Regions from separate parts of the Labilibaculum antarcticum genome, predicted to be linked through region 2. Evidence: riboswitches for the same ligand, from Rfam matches in the RefSeq annotation. Region 2 holds a riboswitch; the other holds the start of a gene.
The links. Region 2 has a riboswitch for cobalamin ahead of ALGA_RS17035 (TonB-dependent receptor plug domain-containing protein). Riboswitches for the same ligand answer to the same signal wherever they lie in the genome.

Region 1: another riboswitch for cobalamin. It lies ahead of ALGA_RS17860 (hypothetical protein); the one in region 2 lies ahead of ALGA_RS17035 (TonB-dependent receptor plug domain-containing protein).

What each region holds. Positions count from the first base shown of each region.
Region 1 is NZ_AP018042.1:4,489,235-4,498,118, reverse strand. Features, by position in the region: gene cobM (precorrin-4 C(11)-methyltransferase) at 1-544, opposite strand, end outside; gene cbiE (precorrin-6y C5,15-methyltransferase (decarboxylating) subunit CbiE) at 686-1,921, opposite strand; gene cobJ (precorrin-3B C(17)-methyltransferase) at 1,914-3,317, opposite strand; gene cobI (precorrin-2 C(20)-methyltransferase) at 3,324-4,028, opposite strand; gene ALGA_RS17870 (sirohydrochlorin chelatase) at 4,050-4,907, opposite strand; gene cobA (uroporphyrinogen-III C-methyltransferase) at 4,913-5,686, opposite strand; gene ALGA_RS17860 (hypothetical protein) at 5,788-6,009, opposite strand; cobalamin riboswitch at 6,041-6,241, opposite strand; gene ALGA_RS23020 (hypothetical protein) at 6,702-6,860, shown strand; gene ALGA_RS17850 (AMP-binding protein) at 7,103-8,746, opposite strand.
Region 2 is NZ_AP018042.1:4,297,662-4,306,545, reverse strand. Features, by position in the region: gene ALGA_RS17055 (transglycosylase domain-containing protein) at 1-305, shown strand, start outside; gene ALGA_RS17050 (CHAD domain-containing protein) at 302-1,114, opposite strand; gene ALGA_RS17045 (family 20 glycosylhydrolase) at 1,229-3,481, opposite strand; gene ALGA_RS17040 (cadherin-like domain-containing protein) at 3,630-5,027, opposite strand; gene ALGA_RS17035 (TonB-dependent receptor plug domain-containing protein) at 5,038-6,948, opposite strand; cobalamin riboswitch at 7,039-7,245, opposite strand; gene ALGA_RS17030 (TonB-dependent receptor plug domain-containing protein) at 7,393-8,884, opposite strand, start outside.

The DNA.
Region 1 (8,884 bases), 190 kb from region 2:
ATTCCTGCAAGCTTTGCGTTCCTTCATTTTTCACATCAAGAAGTAATGCTGTTTTCTTCTGATTTACAAAGGCGGCAATCAGTTCGTTCTCCGAAGCATTCTGATATTCATTCGTCCAGTTGTATTTTCTTCCGAAGATATCCAATGGCCAAAGTTCCAATGTATCGCTTGCTGTTGTAATTATCACTGTTCCATTGGTGATTTTAGCAATTTGCTGTGCATACTCGTTCGCACCCCCTTTGTGTCCCGACAAAACCGACTGCACATATTTTCCGTGCAAATCCATATTGATCACAGCCGGATCAATCGCTTTATTCTGGATAAACGGAGCTATACTTCGAACACAAATGCCCATAGCACCAATAAAAATCAGTAGATCGACCTGAGGAAATGATTTCTTAAGAAAATCTGGCAAGGAGCTAATTTTCTTACTACCCGGATATCCGGTCACGGAAACAATTGTACTTCCCTCCATTTTTGCCGCAATTCGTTCGGCTGCTGCCATGGCAAAACTGTTGTTGATAATGATAAATGTATTGCTCATTTTTTATTTTATTTTACCACAAAGGATACACTAAGGTCTTCACAAAGTCACACAAAGTATTTACTCCTTTTATAGTTTTAAAATTCTTTAAGTAATGTCTTTTATTACAGCACAAACTAATAACTTACGACACCAAACTAATCATTCCTTTGTGCTACTTCGTGCCTTACTTTCTACTCCTTCGTGGTTACATCTTTTTCTAGCCTGATAAATCACAATCGGATTAAAATCATCCTGTTGCAAACTCATCTGATCGGTAATCTCCATTTGAAGTTCTTTTGCTGCCTGCAGAAAATCCTGCTTTGTTGCTTCACTAACAGCATTAAAAACGATGATTCCATCCTCTTGCAAAACCGCATGCAAACGCTGCATCATTTCGTTTAATTTACCTCCGTGCCCGCCAATAAAAATCCGATCGGGCTTCTTAATTGTCGATAAGTCGATATTGAAAAAATCATCATGAATGCCTTCTATTCCGGGTACACAAAACTTTCGTTGATTCAACTTCAAAAGCTCTTTGGATTCTTCTCTTCGCTCGAAAGCAGTCACCTGCAAATGTGGTGCAAATTGCTTGGCTTCAATAGAAACCGACCCCGTGCAATATCCTACATCCCAAAGGTGTTTTGCATCATTCAATTCTAAAAATGAAATGGAATTCAATCGGATGCTTCGCTTGGTAATCATCTTTGGCCTACCATTCAAAATGTGAAAATCAGCCTCGTGAATGCCCAATGTCCTTTTAATCTCCTTCTGCTGAATTAGAATTAGGCAATTCGGATGAGCAAAGTCCTTATCAATAACATTCTGTAATGAAATTTCAGTGCAATACTGCTCATCACCACCCAGTTTTGAACCAACAATCATCTTGTAATTATCGAAACCAGCTTCCAACATTCTTGCAGCAATAGTAGCTGGTGTTTTTTTCTTATCAGTAAGAACACCAATGCACTTTTTACCCTGAATCAACTCCTGATCCAAATTCACCCAATCTCTTCCAGTCAGGGTGCAAATTGTCATTTCGCCATAAGCCAATTGAAACTCATGTGCCAGCAACTGCAAACTATTGAAATAAGGGTACACCTTTATTTTTGTATCCGGAAAACGGCGCTTAATTGTATTCCCAATACCAAAGAACAGAGGATCTCCGGAAGCTATCACCACAATGGGTTGATCAATCTGCTCATAAACCATAAACGTCCCTTCCAATGGAACAACTATGTCAATCCATTTCGCATTCTCCGGCAAATAAGAAGCTACCAAATCTCTGTGACGCTTTCCCCCCGAGAAATAATGATGATTTTGCAGCACTTCCTTCACCTCATCAGAAAGACTCACTTCCATTCGGTCCGGTATTCCTATGATGTAAAAATTAAACATCTCTTCCAGGTTTTAAATCGTAAGCATCTTCCAAACTTAAAATGGCATTCACGATGGTTGCTGCCAATGTAGAACCACCTTTTCGTCCTTCAATAATCACAGCAGGTAAATCTGTAAAACTCTTCACTCTGTGTTTTGATTCTTTTACATTAACAAAGCCTACCGGAGCTGCAATTATACCAGCTGGTCGAATGTTTTTACTTCTCATTAAATCAGTTAACTCAATCAAGGCTGTTGGTGCATTTCCAAACACATACATTGCATCAGGATGCTCTTCAACTGCTAAACGAACTCCAGCCTGAGTGCGGGTGATGCCATGTTTTTCGGACAATTCCATGGTTCGGGGATCGTGCAAATAACACTTGATCTCTACTCCCATTCTCTCGCAGGCTTTCTTGCGAATTCCCGACTGAACCATGGTAACATCGGTAATGATTACACCCCCTTTTTGAAGGTATTCATTCAATTTCGGAGCTGCATTATTCTGAACTTTCAAAATCTTAGCCAATTCAAAATCCGCAGATGTATGAATGCAATGCAAGAGCATCCATTTTGTTTCCAAAGGCAAATCCATTCCTTTTAATTCGGAAGCAATGGTTCTGAAGCTTTCCTGCATAATCAATGGTCCCGGTCTTCCCGTTTCCTCTTCTTTGTCGTAATATCCGCGTGGTGTAATAAATCGATCACCAGAAATATAGCTTTGTGAATTTCCAATAATTACAAGCGAGAACATATCTACCATTTCAGGATCGAAATCGCGTAAGTTTGTCAAAGTAATTTGTTCCTCGGCACGAGCCACCTGACGCACAATAGCAACTGGTGTTGTCTCTTCTCTTTCCTCCAAAAACAATTCCCGTAAGCGATACAATTGCCAATATCTTTTCTTGCTTTTAGGATTGTAAATTGCTGTTACAAAATCGCCCATTACTGCCGCTTTAATGCGCTTTTCGATCAAAGCATAACTGGTCAATAAATCCGACAAGGAAAGAATAACCAAATCGTGACTAAGTGGAGCGCCCAATTTTGCTGCTGCCGCCTGAAAAGCAGAAATTCCCGGTATAACTCTTAACTCTACTTTCGATTGCGTTTTCTCAGCCATTTCGAAAACAAGCGATGCCATTCCGTAAATCCCGGCATCTCCCGAGCTGATTACAACAACATCTTTTCCTGTTTCAGCCAATTCAAAAGCTTTTTCGGCACGCTGCACCTCCTGACGCATTCCCGTATCCATACATTCTGTTCCTTCTTTTAGAAATGATTCTATGAATTGGAAATAATATTTGTATCCTATCACCACATCGGCTTCTCTTATTGCATCTATTGCCGGATTTAAAAATAGATCCGGACTTCCTGGTCCGAGGCCTGCAACGGTTATTTTTCCAAGTATATTTGGCATGATATATTATTTGTTTCCGTAAAAAATTAAAATGGCGAAATATGGAATTTGCCTGTCCCTCAAGCTGTCCATATCAGTGCAGGTAAATTGCTTCTCGGTTCCTAAATACTCCCCATAAAAAAATTGCAATTTGCTTTCTTCAATGAATTCCTTAATCCACTCGCGAACCTTCGAAATTTTCATTAAAACCACCGTTTGATTTTGAGCAAGTAAAGCCTTTAGCTCCGGCTTATTTTCCAAATCGGGAGCAACCAGAAGCTTGTCGTTTTGAGTGACCAATGGCAGTTTGCCTACCGAGCCTCCTAAAATAAATGCCGGAACTCCCGGAATCATCTCAAAATCGACACTATTCTTCCTGAAATCTTCAAGCAAATAGGAAAATGTGCTGAAAAATGAGATATCACCTTCACTCACAACTGATACCTGTTTGCCTTCTTCAACATCTTTCTGTACTTTTAAAAACAAATCAGCATAAGCCTTCACCGCATGCGATCGATCTTTACTCATCGGTACATTAATAGGGATGAATTTCTTCTCCTCTACATCCAATTGCTTCAAAATCACCAATGAAAAACTATCCTGATTTCCTTTTGATGATTGCGTTGCCGGATAGTAAATCTTCTCCGATTTCTTCAAACAATTCAAGGCTTTCACCGTTATTAACTCAGGATCTCCCGGTCCTAACGCTACACCAAACACTTTTCCGCTCATATCTTTTATTCCCCTCTTCTATTATTGATGATGATGTCCGTGATCATGACTATGCCCGTGATCGTGTCCATGATGATTGTGTGGCTCCACCCCGGTTAAAACAGTAGTTGCTACCAAATCAACTTTTCCGTCTAACACTTCTTGTAATCTTGTATTCAATACCTCAAACAATCCATTCACATCACCTAACAAGGGTGCAATTGCGATGTTCTTATCCGGATTTTCTTTTGCAAAAACCTCCATCGTATCATTTGCTTTATCCATATAAACTCCAGGAAAAAATACAAAAGGCAACATCACAATATTTTTAAACGGCAAGACCTTCAACCAATCCAATACCACAGGCAATGCCGGATAAGTCATGTTGCTCGTGTAGGCATTAACAGCAAAAGGATAATTCTGTTTTTCCTGAATCAAACGGGTCATCTTCGCCAAATCGGCATTGGCCTCGGCTTTGGAAGCTCCAATACCTAGTCCCAGAAATGCAGTATCATCAATCTTCCAATCCTTATTTTTAAGAGTTTCACTTATGAGCTGCACTCCGTACTCAACCATTTCATTACATGTCCCGATGTAATTGGCCAACTGAATCTTCACCTTATATTTATCCTGAAGGCCATTTAAGGCATAAGGAATATCTCTTTCCATATGCACTCCTGTAAATAAAAAGACAGGAATAGCAATAATCTCTAAGACTCCTTTTTCAAGCAATCGCTTCACACCCGTCTCAAAATCCGGTTCAGACAGCTCCAAAAATCCATATTCAACCTCATAATCCGTAACTTGAGACGCAAATCGCTCTGCAAACTCTTGAAAAGCTCTTGCTCCTCTTTCTTTGCGGGTTCCATGCCCACACAGTAAAATTCCTTTTCTGTTCATAGCTATCAAATTTCTGTTTCGGCCATTTGATTAATCAGTGGTGATAATTGTTCTGAATAGGCGACTACTTCCCCAACAATAAATATTGCCGGTGGTTTAAAATCATGCTCCTCCATCTTTGCCACAATATTTCCTAAAGTTCCTTTTAGCACTTCCTGTTCCGGCAAAGTTCCCCAACGAATCATGGCAACCGGTGTTTCTGGTTTCCTGCCATTTGCCATCAGATTTCGAACAATTCGTGCTGCCTGTGTAACCCCCATATAGAAAACAAGAGTATCAATACCCGTAGCAATCTTATCCCACTGAATTTCTGTTTTGTGATTATCACACTGATGTCCTGTGAAAAAAGCTACTGAAGAAGCCACATTTCTCAATGTAACAGGAATACCAGCGGCTCCAGGAACAGCAAATCCTGCCGTAATACCAGGAATCACTTCAAACTCAATGTCATGTTCTTTCAAACCCAATATCTCTTCCGCGCCACGACCAAATACGAATGGGTCTCCACCTTTCAATCGTACAATCTTCTTTCCTGCTAATCCTAACTCAATCAGCATTCCATTGATCTCTTCCTGTGGATAGGTATGTTGTTTGTTCCTTTTCCCAACGTAAATAATTTCACAATCAGATTTACAATAGGCTAACAATTCCTTGTTTACCAAATAATCATATAGTACTACGTCTGCATTTTCAATGGCGCGAATAGACTTCAGTGTGATTAATTCAGGATCGCCCGGACCAGCACCAACAATGCTCACTTTACCTCTTTTAGGATTCATTTCATCTTGATTTTAAAGTATACAAACGGTAGTTTGCCTTTAAGTTATGAGTACAACAATTCGGTCCTGTTGAAAACAACAAGCTGAATTATTAAATTGTATTAATTTGGGAGTAATCTTAGGCTCCAAAAATTAAACTTTTGCGAATCGCATTTTTCTGCCTTCGCTCTTTCATAAAGTTTTGGAGTTAACCAGTTCGTTTTATCAATAAACGAGATGAACAGAGTGTCATCTATAACCGATCTAAATTTTAAAATTTGGTTCCGAATTAACGAACCAAGCATAATATGCCACTTAGGCATAAACATAGTCTTTCTCTTCATAATCTAACTTTTAGTCCCGAAAGTATCGATTAAACAAAATTGCTTTTAAGCAGGTCTTCTGACTTTCTCCCTCTTGTTGCGCCTTCCCATATCTTCCATAAGATACAGTGACATCATGCAACAGAGTTTGGTATAGAGATTACAGCTGCGGGTACAGTTCCGGACTCAAACCGGATTCCCTCTTTAATATCAAATCAAGTGATAGGATATTGCCAAATCGCGAAACAAATGTATCAATATTAATTCAAGATTTTAAGCATTCCTCACATCATTATTGAGCTTCGAATAACACCAACCACAATCTATCCTGATAATCTGACACATACAAATATGAAATAAGTCTCACATCTGTCGAGAAACATATTTTACAAGTTTAGTCCAGAACATAAAAGAAAACATCCACACCTATATTTTATTATGTGTCATAATATGATGTTCTCTACATTTATGCTAATCTAAACTTCTATTATCATGAGTAAAGTAAGACTGTAAATTGATGGAATTCGAATTTACCGCCCAAAGAAAAGCGGGCAATTACACTTTGTAATAATTGCAGATCACACAATCGAAGCGGATAAAATAATGGCGACTACAATTCCTCTAGAACCGTTTAAAGTAAGCGTCATGATAATGAATATTTCTTAGACTCCAATCAACCGGGTTCTGAAGGCTTATATATCCTAAGCAGAAAAATGCTTAAAGACAGAGAATTAAATGTTCATATCTACTTAAGACTCACAAGAAAAAGCCAAAGAGATTTAGGTGAAATATTAAAAGATATAGAAACAGGAGTAGCAGGTGATGCATCTAATATCGTGACTGATATCGTTGGTGCAGTTAATGTTTCTTGATTAATCATCTCGAAAAAGGCCGTCTCGTTGGTTGGTAAAATGGTAAAGGATATTCCGGATAGATATTTTGGATTTATGAGCGCATTTGAAAGGTTTGGTCCGGAATTCGAGGCCCTGACCGAAATCGACCGGAAAAAAAAATTCACTGGAGACACTTCCCTTATTTACAGTTGGTCACTTGAAGAATCGATACAAAATACAAGGCAAAAAAAAAGGCTGATTTTCATCAGCCTTTTGTATTTCTAATAGTATAAAAATCGTTTTATTTTATGTGTTGCTGTTTTCTGAAATGGATCAACGTGAGCCACGATCAATTGAACCTGTGAAAATTTGTTCACCCGGGAGTTCACATATACCTGTAACTCCTGCATCAATTCATCGACTGTAAGATCAACATAATTACCCATCTCTTTTTTAACATTATGATATTGCTGTTCCAGCTCCTCATAATTAAAATGAACCATTGCGACTAATTTGCCTTTCTGTTCAATAACTACAGATTCGACTACATGCTTAAAGTTATTGATTACCGATTCAATTTCTTCCGGATAAATATTTTCACCACTTGCTCCTACGATCATATTTTTTAAACGACCTTCAATGTATAAGTAATTGTCCTTATCCATTTTTGCGAGATCTCCGGTTTTAAACCAACCATCCTCTGTAAGCACCTCTTTGGTTTTCTCAGGTTCTTTATAATAACCCATCATTACATTATCCCCTTTTGCCCAAACTTCACCAATTTGAGTAATAGGATCAGGATTATTGATTTTCAGCTCAACTCCGACTAAAGCAGGGCCTGTCGATTTAAATTTAGTAATTGCCGGACCGCTTCCAGCAATTAATGGTGCTGTTTCGGTTAATCCGTAACCAATGGCATATGGAAATTTTGCTTCACGTAAAAAAAGCTCAACTTGCGAATTCAATTTCGCACCACCAATACCAAAAAAGGTTAATTTACCTCCAAAGGTTTCCATCAATTTCTTTCCTGCTATGGCATTTAGTTTTTTGCGGAAAAAAGGAATCTTATATAAATATCTGGTAACAGCCTTACCATTTATTGATGGCAAAATCTTACTCCTATAAATCTTTTCGATAATCAAAGGAACCGAAAACATAATGGTTGGTTTCACGTCCTTAAATGCAGAAATCAACAATGAAGGAACCGGAGCTTTACCCAAATAATAAATACAAGCACCAGCAATCATAGGTATCACATAGCCCAAAGTATTCTCATAAGTATGAGATAATGGTAATATGGAAAGAAAACGATCCGTTTCATCTATAGGATGAATCGTTTTTGATGCAATCGCATTAGAGCAAATATTTTTATGTGACAACATTACACCTTTTGAACTTCCTGTAGTTCCGGAGGTGTAAATAATTGCCGCCATATCTTCCTCGTTCACTTCATACCTGCACTCAGGTGTTAGTGAAGAATCAAAATTAATTTCATTCTTATTCGAAGAAATCAGACTGAAATCCTCAATTGCAAGCTTGTGATGCAAAGTATCAACATCAAGATTTTTTATTTTTGGCAACAATCCTTTTGAAACAAAAACTAGTTTTGCTTCTGAATGCCTCAATATGTTTTCAATCTCATATTCACTAAAATCGGGTAGCATAGGTACAACTACTGCTCCCATAAAAGTGGTTGCATAGTAGGCCATACCCCAATTAGGCATATTTGTACTCAAAAGAGCAATTTTATCACCAGGTTTTACTCCTAATTTTTCAAAAAATACAATCAAGGCTTGAATATTAGAATATACCTCGTTATAAGTAAAAGGAGTTTGCCCCACAAGGGCCATTGCGTTACAGTTGCCGAATTTCTCTACTGTTTCTGTAAAAAGCGCAGGAAATGTTAAACTTTTATACTGTTTCATCATGGTTTTATTTGTCCGTTGCAGTTCAATATTAAGGTTGAATTAATACAAATCACAGGTGCAAGTTAAAAAAAAAACAACATCCGTATTATCTTTTCAACGAATTGCTTGACATCCTACATATACGTTAAACACTCA
Region 2 (8,884 bases):
GTTTGGGACAAGGAGCTAGCATGGCTTTACCTATTTATGGTAAATTTATGAATAAATTAAGTACAAATAGAAACTTTAACCGCTACACAAATTCACCAATCCCAAAACCACACGCTGATGTTTTAGCTGATCTGGATATACCTCATTATTTACCCCCCGAATCTAACTTTTTCGAATATCTATTTGGAGTTAAGGCAACTGACCAAGAAAAATTAATGAAACGAAAAGCAAGAAAAGATAAACGAGAGACTGAAAAAAAATCAATCTATCAGAAAATTAAAAACATATTTAAGCGTAAAAACTAGAAATGATTCCTCAGGTATTTATCGGACTCAATTTTAAACTCTTGTTTAAATTTATTGTTCTGGTTTTTCAAATTACGCAGAACTCTCGTTACACCTGTTTGAGATAATTCCTGATCTAATTTCATCAAGAAATTATCCAAGACCTTATAATTGTGCCAATTACCTAAAGATGTTTCGGTAGCATTTACGATATCCAATGCTTGCCTTCTTTTCTCATCGTCGTGAAGAACCAATAGCAACTGTTCCAAGGCTTTAACTACCTTTAAAAGTTTTCTGATTTGATGATGATATTCTTCTCCTTTTGATGAATTAAATAATCGGTTAACGATTTCCAATTCATCATGGATGATGCTATCAACTTTTATTTTTAATTCAGAAATATTTACCTTGTTTAATACTGAATACAAGCTTGTTATTCTTTGTTTAAATTTAAGAAGATCAAATTCAGTAAGGCTTGTTTTAAAATTATCCGCTTTTGAATTCAACTCTCTATTTAAAATAAGCATTATCTCAGCAGGTATCTCAACACCACCTTTTAACATCAATGATTTAGAAACCTGAATAACACGCAGTTTACCTGCACTATTAAAAATGCTTTTTAGCTGTTTCAAAAGCTTTGCGGCAATATCGGAATCAAAATTCAATTCTTCGATCAATAACAATAAGCTTCGTATGTATTTTATATCCACACGTAACTTATGAATGTCTTCTTCTTTAATTTGCTCAGCTACTGATAGATTACGCAAAAAAGAATCGAATTTTTCTTTATAAAATAAACTTAAGCTGGTACTTCCCTCTTTAGATTCCATATTTCTATTTTTATATACAAGATACATAAAATCAAAGAATTTTTCAAAACACTTATTAAGTAAACCTATTACAACAAAAATCTCCCATTTTCAATAATGGGAGATCTGTATTTATTAATGAAATAGATTTTCTGAATTGATTGGTATTTGGTAAAAATAATTTGAACACCAAGAAACTTGCTGATTAGCGTAGGGAGTGTTTTTCACCATTATTATTTTTATAGGATACAAGCCTTCATCAAGATGAATTCGACCTCTGCGTTCATATCTTGAATTTAGTCCTTCCTGATTAATTAAAACATGACCACCAATGGATATTTGAACAGGATCGACAGCGTAATTAAAAAAGGTATAAGTTGCTTTTTTATCAATTTTTAGAAATCCCGTAATTTCCATCGCGTAGCAGTCCTCTTCAATATCTTTAGGGAACTTAATCTTATCAAGAACTCCACACTCCATTACTTCATCGTTAGTTAACTCATTAAGATTATTAAATTTCCCTTTAATAATCTTATATCTTAATCCTTGCGCAAGTTCTGATATCGTATCCGGCACCAATGGCAAAATTTTAATGCATTCAATATTTCTAATTTTACTCTTTAAGCCTGATTGGTGAAAGGTTTGAGTTTTAATGCTAGTCGTATTTTTCAACACCAATGGTTCGGTATAAATTTTAGAATTAACATCTGGCTTCGAACCATCCAATGTGTATCTTATTTCAGTATTCTGCAATTTCACCTCTAAAGGTAATTTCATCCGATCGAAGAAGAAATTCCTATTCACTCCACCATGCGGTGCCTGTATAAATGAATTTATCTCTTTTTTATGCAATAATTCGTAATGATGATTCATCCTAAGCTGAAAATCAGCCCAATTTCTCTGATCTTTCGCCGACCACACTACTTCGGCCAAAGCACAAATTCGAGGAGCAACCATATACTCTACCCGATCTGAAGTATGCATATATTCGGTCCAAACATTTGCTTGTGCTCCCAGAATGTATTTTGCTTCGTCTTCATTTAATTCTGAAGGTGTTGGTTCAAATTCATACACCTTCTTTAGTGGAGAAAAACCTCCAATAGCAGTAGGTTCAATGTAATTTTCATCTTGGTAATGATCAAAATAACAATGGGATCCAGGTGTCATTATCACATCGTGTTGCTGTTTTGCAGCCTGAATACCACCTTCAGTTCCCCGCCATGACATAACGGTTGCCTCAGGTGCTAAACCACCTTCCAATATCTCATCCCAACCAATAATCTTGCGATTTTTACTTATTAAAAACTTCTCTATACGCTGGATAAAATAGGATTGTAATTCATGTTCATCTTTTAAACCTTCTTCTTTAATACGTTTCTGACACAGAGGACATGATGCCCAATTTGACTTAGGACACTCATCGCCACCAATATGAATATACTCTGACGGAAACAAATCGATAACCTCTAGTAATACATTTTGCAAAAACTCAAAAGTAGTCTCCTTTCCTGCGCAATACACATCATCAAATACGCCCCATTCATTTTCGACATTAAAAAGACCTTCGGTACAAGCCAAATAAGGATAAGCAGAGAGGGCTGCTACAGAATGACCCGGTAATTCAATCTCAGGAATTACTGTAATAAAACGATCGGCAGCATATTTTACAATCTCTTTAATTTGATCTTGGGTATAAAACCCTCCGTACCTACTCCCATCCTTTTCGATTCGCCATGCACCAATCTCTGTTAGTTTCGGATATTTCTTAATTTCTATTCTCCATCCCTGATCCTCGGTTAAATGCCAATGAAAAGTATTCATCTTATACATGGCCATTAAATCGATATATTTCTTGATAAAATCGACAGAAAAGAAATGACGGCACACGTCTAAATGCATTCCCCGATACGAATATCTTGGTTCATCCAATATCTTTACGTAAGGAATTTTCAGCTCAGCATTTAGAGAAACTAACTGCAAGAGAGATTGTATTCCGTAAAAAAATCCTTTGCCCGAATTAGCCTCAATTAAAACTCCAGTAACATCAACAATTAAAGAATATTCTTCTTCTCCCCAATTTTCATCATTTACCTTCTTAAAAATGATTTTGTTCGATGCTGGCAGTTTTCTTGTTATCTTTTTAGGAATTCGAACACCTGTCAACTGATTAATCTGATCGCTCAAATAGGAAAGCAAAACCTTTTCATCTTCAATTCCTTCCGAAAAGAATATCTTTACATCTTCTTTTAACAATAAACTCCCCTTAGTAGTAATAATTCTTGATGGCTTTGGAATTATGCCTATGGAATTACTTGTTTGAGCATCGGAATTAAAAGGATTCATAACTTGTGCGCTTATCAGCAACAAAAATAGTAAGGAAGTTCTCATAGAATCAATTGATTAATTGTTAGTATTAGGCTTTAGGAACGTTAAACTTAATAAATTTATCTAAGAAATAGATAGAAATTACTGAGCATAAAAAAAGTGGCATTTCTTATTTAGAAATGCCACTTACATTTATATAATAATTACTTAATTAGTAACTAAACATTGTTGAATTTGGAAAATTCCCTACAATAACATCCTTTATTTTATCACCTTGTGAAGAGTAAACATGAACTTTTCCAGCAGTAGTTGCACCATTCGACTCACTCAACCAAAGGTTTCCATTAACAGGATTCACATCCATTCCGTAAAATGTAGCATCAATAAATTTAGCTGTTGGTAAAGCTGTATCATCAATGTTCATTGCATAAACGGCATCAGATATGAAATAAACAACATCCTTAGCTTTGTTAATTGCAATCATCTTTGTACCCGATGAAATATCTGTTAACTCATAAGATATTACCTCATTAGACGATGTTGTAATTTTTGAGATTCCTATATTAGAAATAGTCACATCTGGATAATTGGAATAATCTGGCTTACCTCCACAATATGCCCAAACATCTCCATTTACATCAACTACCATATCTTTAGGGCAATATTTTACAGTAATCGTTTCAATCACTTCATCCGTATCAACATCAATTACAGAAACAGTATTGTCGTCGTTCGACCATCCACCACTGTTTGCAACATATAACTTACCTCCTGAAACAATCATTTTTTCTGGTCCTGCACCAACAGCAATTTCCTTTGTTTTAGTCATTGTTTTCAAATCAATCACATAAACTTCATTATTTTGTTTCGAATAATTTGCATCAGCTCCGTTACCATTCGACACGTAAGCTTTTCCATTGGCAAAAGCAATTTCACGAGGATATGAAAATCCAGAAATGGTTGCATAATGCTTAAAATCTGAAGCAGTAACAACTTCAACATAACCAGCACCGCTTCCTGTAGTCACAACAATATATGCATATTCATCATTAATTGCCATAGATTGAGGAAATTGACCTAAAGTAACTCCACTATTTACTGATGAAAAATAATTATTGGTCACCTCATCATTTCTGTTGATCATTGTAACTGAACCATTAGAACTTCCTTCGTTCAACACATAAAAATAGCTGATCTGCTTTTCACCAATACTAATATTAAAAATACCTGTTAATAGATTGTCTCCATCTGTAACTGTAAAAGAAAACTCATCCGTTAAAGTTTGACTTCCATTGTGTACATATACAATTTTAGAAGCAACTAAATCAGCCTGAGTAAAAAGATCAACAGAAGTTGTAAGGTCTGCCGTATTAGCAAGAATTCCATTTTCAGGAGCAGTTGTTACCGTATATACAATATCAATATCATCGGTATCAGCATCCACAACATTTAATTCTAATCCTGAAATAGTTACCGTAGCACTATTTTCAAGAACGATACCATTATTCACCGACAGATTCGGCATTGCATTGTCATCGTCATCAGAACACGATACTAACGAAACACTTGCAATTAACAATCCCAATACAAGATTCAAAACCTTTTTCATAGCTAATTAATTAAAAAATTACATTTACCCCAAAATAATAAGCTCTGCCAGGCATGGGGTAAAACCTAACAATTTCATATGATTCATCTAACAAGTTTTCTACTCTACCTGTTAATTTAATTTTTGCAAAATTGGTATCGAAACGATAGCCTGCGTTAATATCTACCAGTAAATTACCATCCACCTGGTCTCCTTCCCAAGTATTGGTATTTGAACGTAAAGTCCCCAACAATCCAACATCCCATTTCCCAAATAAATAATCGGAAGAAAATTTGACTATGTGATGCGGACGATAGGCTAATGTCTTCTTATAGTTATCGCTTTCCTTATCATTATTGTAAGCATCGTTATATGCATATTTTAATGAGGTACGCAAGCTGTTATTTTTAATTTTCATTACATGAGTTAATTCAACATCTGCACCTTGAGTAACTGACTTGCCTATGTTAACAGGTCTCCAAAGAGATCCAGATTCTGGTTGCCATGCAATTAATTCATCATTAAGAGCCTTATACGCATTCAAATCAAGAGTAATATCACCATTCAATGCCTTTTGAGATAGCATCACTAATCCTAATTCATAATTCCATCCATTCTCAGACTTTAAATCAACGTTCCCTGAATTATTCCAGTAACGATCATTAAATGTGGGCCTTCTGTAATGAGTCGATGCTTTAGCTCGAATATCTATAATATTTGGGAAAAGATGAATTAAAGAACTAAATGAATACATTTCCGGCGGATTAACCTCCGAATTCCACTCTTTACCATAGGTGAAAATAAATGTGCCTAATAAGGGAGTATATTTAGCAGCTAAAGTTAAACGTGATTCATTCTCAATAATATCGCCCTCATAATTATTGGTGATCCCTTTCAACCAACTGTATTTACCATTTATATCAATACTCCAATTATCTGAGAAATAATATCTCAAGTTGACATCATTTAACCAACGTTTCGATTCTATCTCTGAAAATATTTTATATCCTGTATTAGTGGCACTGCCTCTATCGGTATACTTCAAATAATCTGATAAATACGCGGATTTTGCTTCCAAACGAAATTTACCAACCAATTTTTTCCAACCGACATAAGCTTTAAAGGACGAATCGCGTTGTTTCTGATAGCTAATGGGAGCACCAATTCCCATTAATCCACCAATATTCTTTTCTTTTACCTGATACCAGGCTCCAAAATCAATATAGTGTTCATTAATTTTTAAGTGCAGGTCTTGTATTGTCCCAAATGCTCTGTTCTCATTATTATTTAATCGCTCCTTAGGCGATCCAAAATCATGAAAATCGGTGTACGAAAAATCATTCTTTCCATACTGAAAAAAGACTTGACCTGAATAAGAAATCGACTTGTTGGAATATTTACCAAAAAGTTTGGTTGTAGAATTTGAGAAGCTACCTATTTCAGAATTCAGACCAACAGAGGACTTTTTTTTCCAATCGGGCGTATTTGACAATTCAATAGCACCACCTAAGGTTCCTGAACCATATAAAGATCCTACAGCACCATAAATCACCTGAACTTCATCGAAAGAACCAGCATTTATTAAAGATAAATCTGCCGAACCTGTTGTCAAAGAATTAACTGGAATCCCATTCCAATTCACAGATGTGTGTGTTCCTGATGCACCTCGCATTCCGACCGTAGCAAGAGCCCCAAATGCACCACTTGAAGAGATATTTACCAAAGATGTTTTCTGAAGTAAGCTCGATAAATCTTTTCCATCGTATCTCTGAATAAGAATAGAATCAATTAGCACCGTTTTTTCGGTGGACGAAAAATGCTGAAGTCTTGGTGCAACAATATCAATAGATTCAATTTGGATGGTATCGATACCCATGGTTTGCGACCAAGCACTAAAATTCAAAAAACTTACAATTACTATAAATAAATATTTCAACTTCATCTTATTGTATGATAAAGAAGAAAACACAAGGATAGAACAAAAGAAATATAGGATTCAATCGTCTTCCAAACATCTTCTCCGAATGTTTTGAAAAATAAGTTTGCATTGGCAGGTCTTCTGACTTACTCAACTTTTTCGGCCTTCCCATCTCGACATGTCGGGACAGTGGCATTGTGGTGAAAAAGCTTTTTCTGAGCTTACAGCTACGGGAACAGTTCCGGACTTTAACCGGATTCCCTTTTCATCTCCATCTGATAATATTCAGACACACGAGAACCAATTGCTCTGCAAATGTATAAAAAAAAACAAAATCAGATTTAGGAATCTCTTATTTAGAAAATATTTTAAAACACATTGCAACCCAACTACTAATAACCAGTAAACAATAAAAAAAGGGACATCCCAAAATTGGAACACCCCCTTTCAACTGAATAAAATTCTTTTTTAGAATCGATAAGCAAACTTGGCTGTCACTGATCTTCCAGGCATGTTGTAACCGTCCTTTTCGGTGTAATTCTCGTCCAATAAGTTAGATATAGTTAATCCTACGATATATTTTTCTTTGAATGTATAACTTGTAGAATAATCAAATTCCATTGAAACAGGGTGACGTAGTAACTCTTCATTTATTAAATCAGGACGAACCTCTTCATTATTAAACACAATTGCTTGCTTTGCAACAGTCGGATAATTGGAGTAATCGGCCAAATACATATAATTGTTTTCATATCTATGACCAATGTACCGACCCATTAATTGTGTTGAAAATCCTTTCAAATTATCAAATTCGACACCAAAAGAAGCTGTATTATCACGTACGTATCTCATTTCTCCTGTCAAATCATTTCCTTCCGAGTCTTGATACTTTACTTTTGCATCGATCAAATGTGTATAGTTTACAAATACACGTAATGAATAGTCATAATCTTTTAGAGCTCCAATATCATAAGACGCAAGTAATTCCAGACCATTCATATCTGCACTCTGTGCATTTATATAGGTTGAATTGTGATTTGGCAAGGTACTTTTGATAATCTTATCCTTGTGATGGGTCGTAAAATAAGTTACATCCAATTTAATTCCTTTCTTATAGTTGTCATAGCCAAACCCAAAATCCAAAGTGTTCGATTTCTCCGGATCAAGATCAGAATTCCCTTCTGTGGTAGTCGTTCCTCGAGTATATACACCAGCAACTTGATAAGCTTTAGGAGCTAAAAAAGCATCTCCCCAACTAGCATGGGTTGAAAATCCTTTTATTAGTTCATATTTTGCACCAATATTTTTTGTGAATACCCAATAATCCTCTTCACTCTTCTCATTTCCCAACAAATTATCAGCATCAAGTTTAAATTTGATATTATCGCCTCGCAGTCCGAGCATAAAATTCAATTTATCGTTCAATAATTTAAATTGAGCCTGCCCATAGATCCCTGTGGCTATATTTTTATAATCCGGTTGATATGGTGCCTCTATCGCTCCAGAGGTATCAAAGTTCATACTCTCATACCTTTCGGTTTTATTATCTAACCCAACAGCCAAACTATGATTTCCGATTTGATAAGAGTCATTCAATTGAAAACCGTAGGTTTTGTAAACACTCTCAAAATCCCCATAACCATCGGAGCCAACATCGTAAGTCTTATTCTCTTCATTCGAATAAAAAGGCGAGAATTCGATTTGATGTCCGTTCATCTTACCCATCAAATCGAAGCCTGTTGTAAAACGTTCAATGTCCTTTTTGTCCATTCCTCCTGTATGCCAAAAATTACCAGGCGTTTCGATATCCTTTCCCTTATAATATCCACCATTTACATTTAGTTTCCAGTTCTCAGCCAGTACAATTCCCAAACGTGAATTTAAATTGTAAGTTGTGAATTGAGAATTCTCCATTCGCTCACCATAGGTACTTGCATCCAATATCGATTTAGCAGATTTC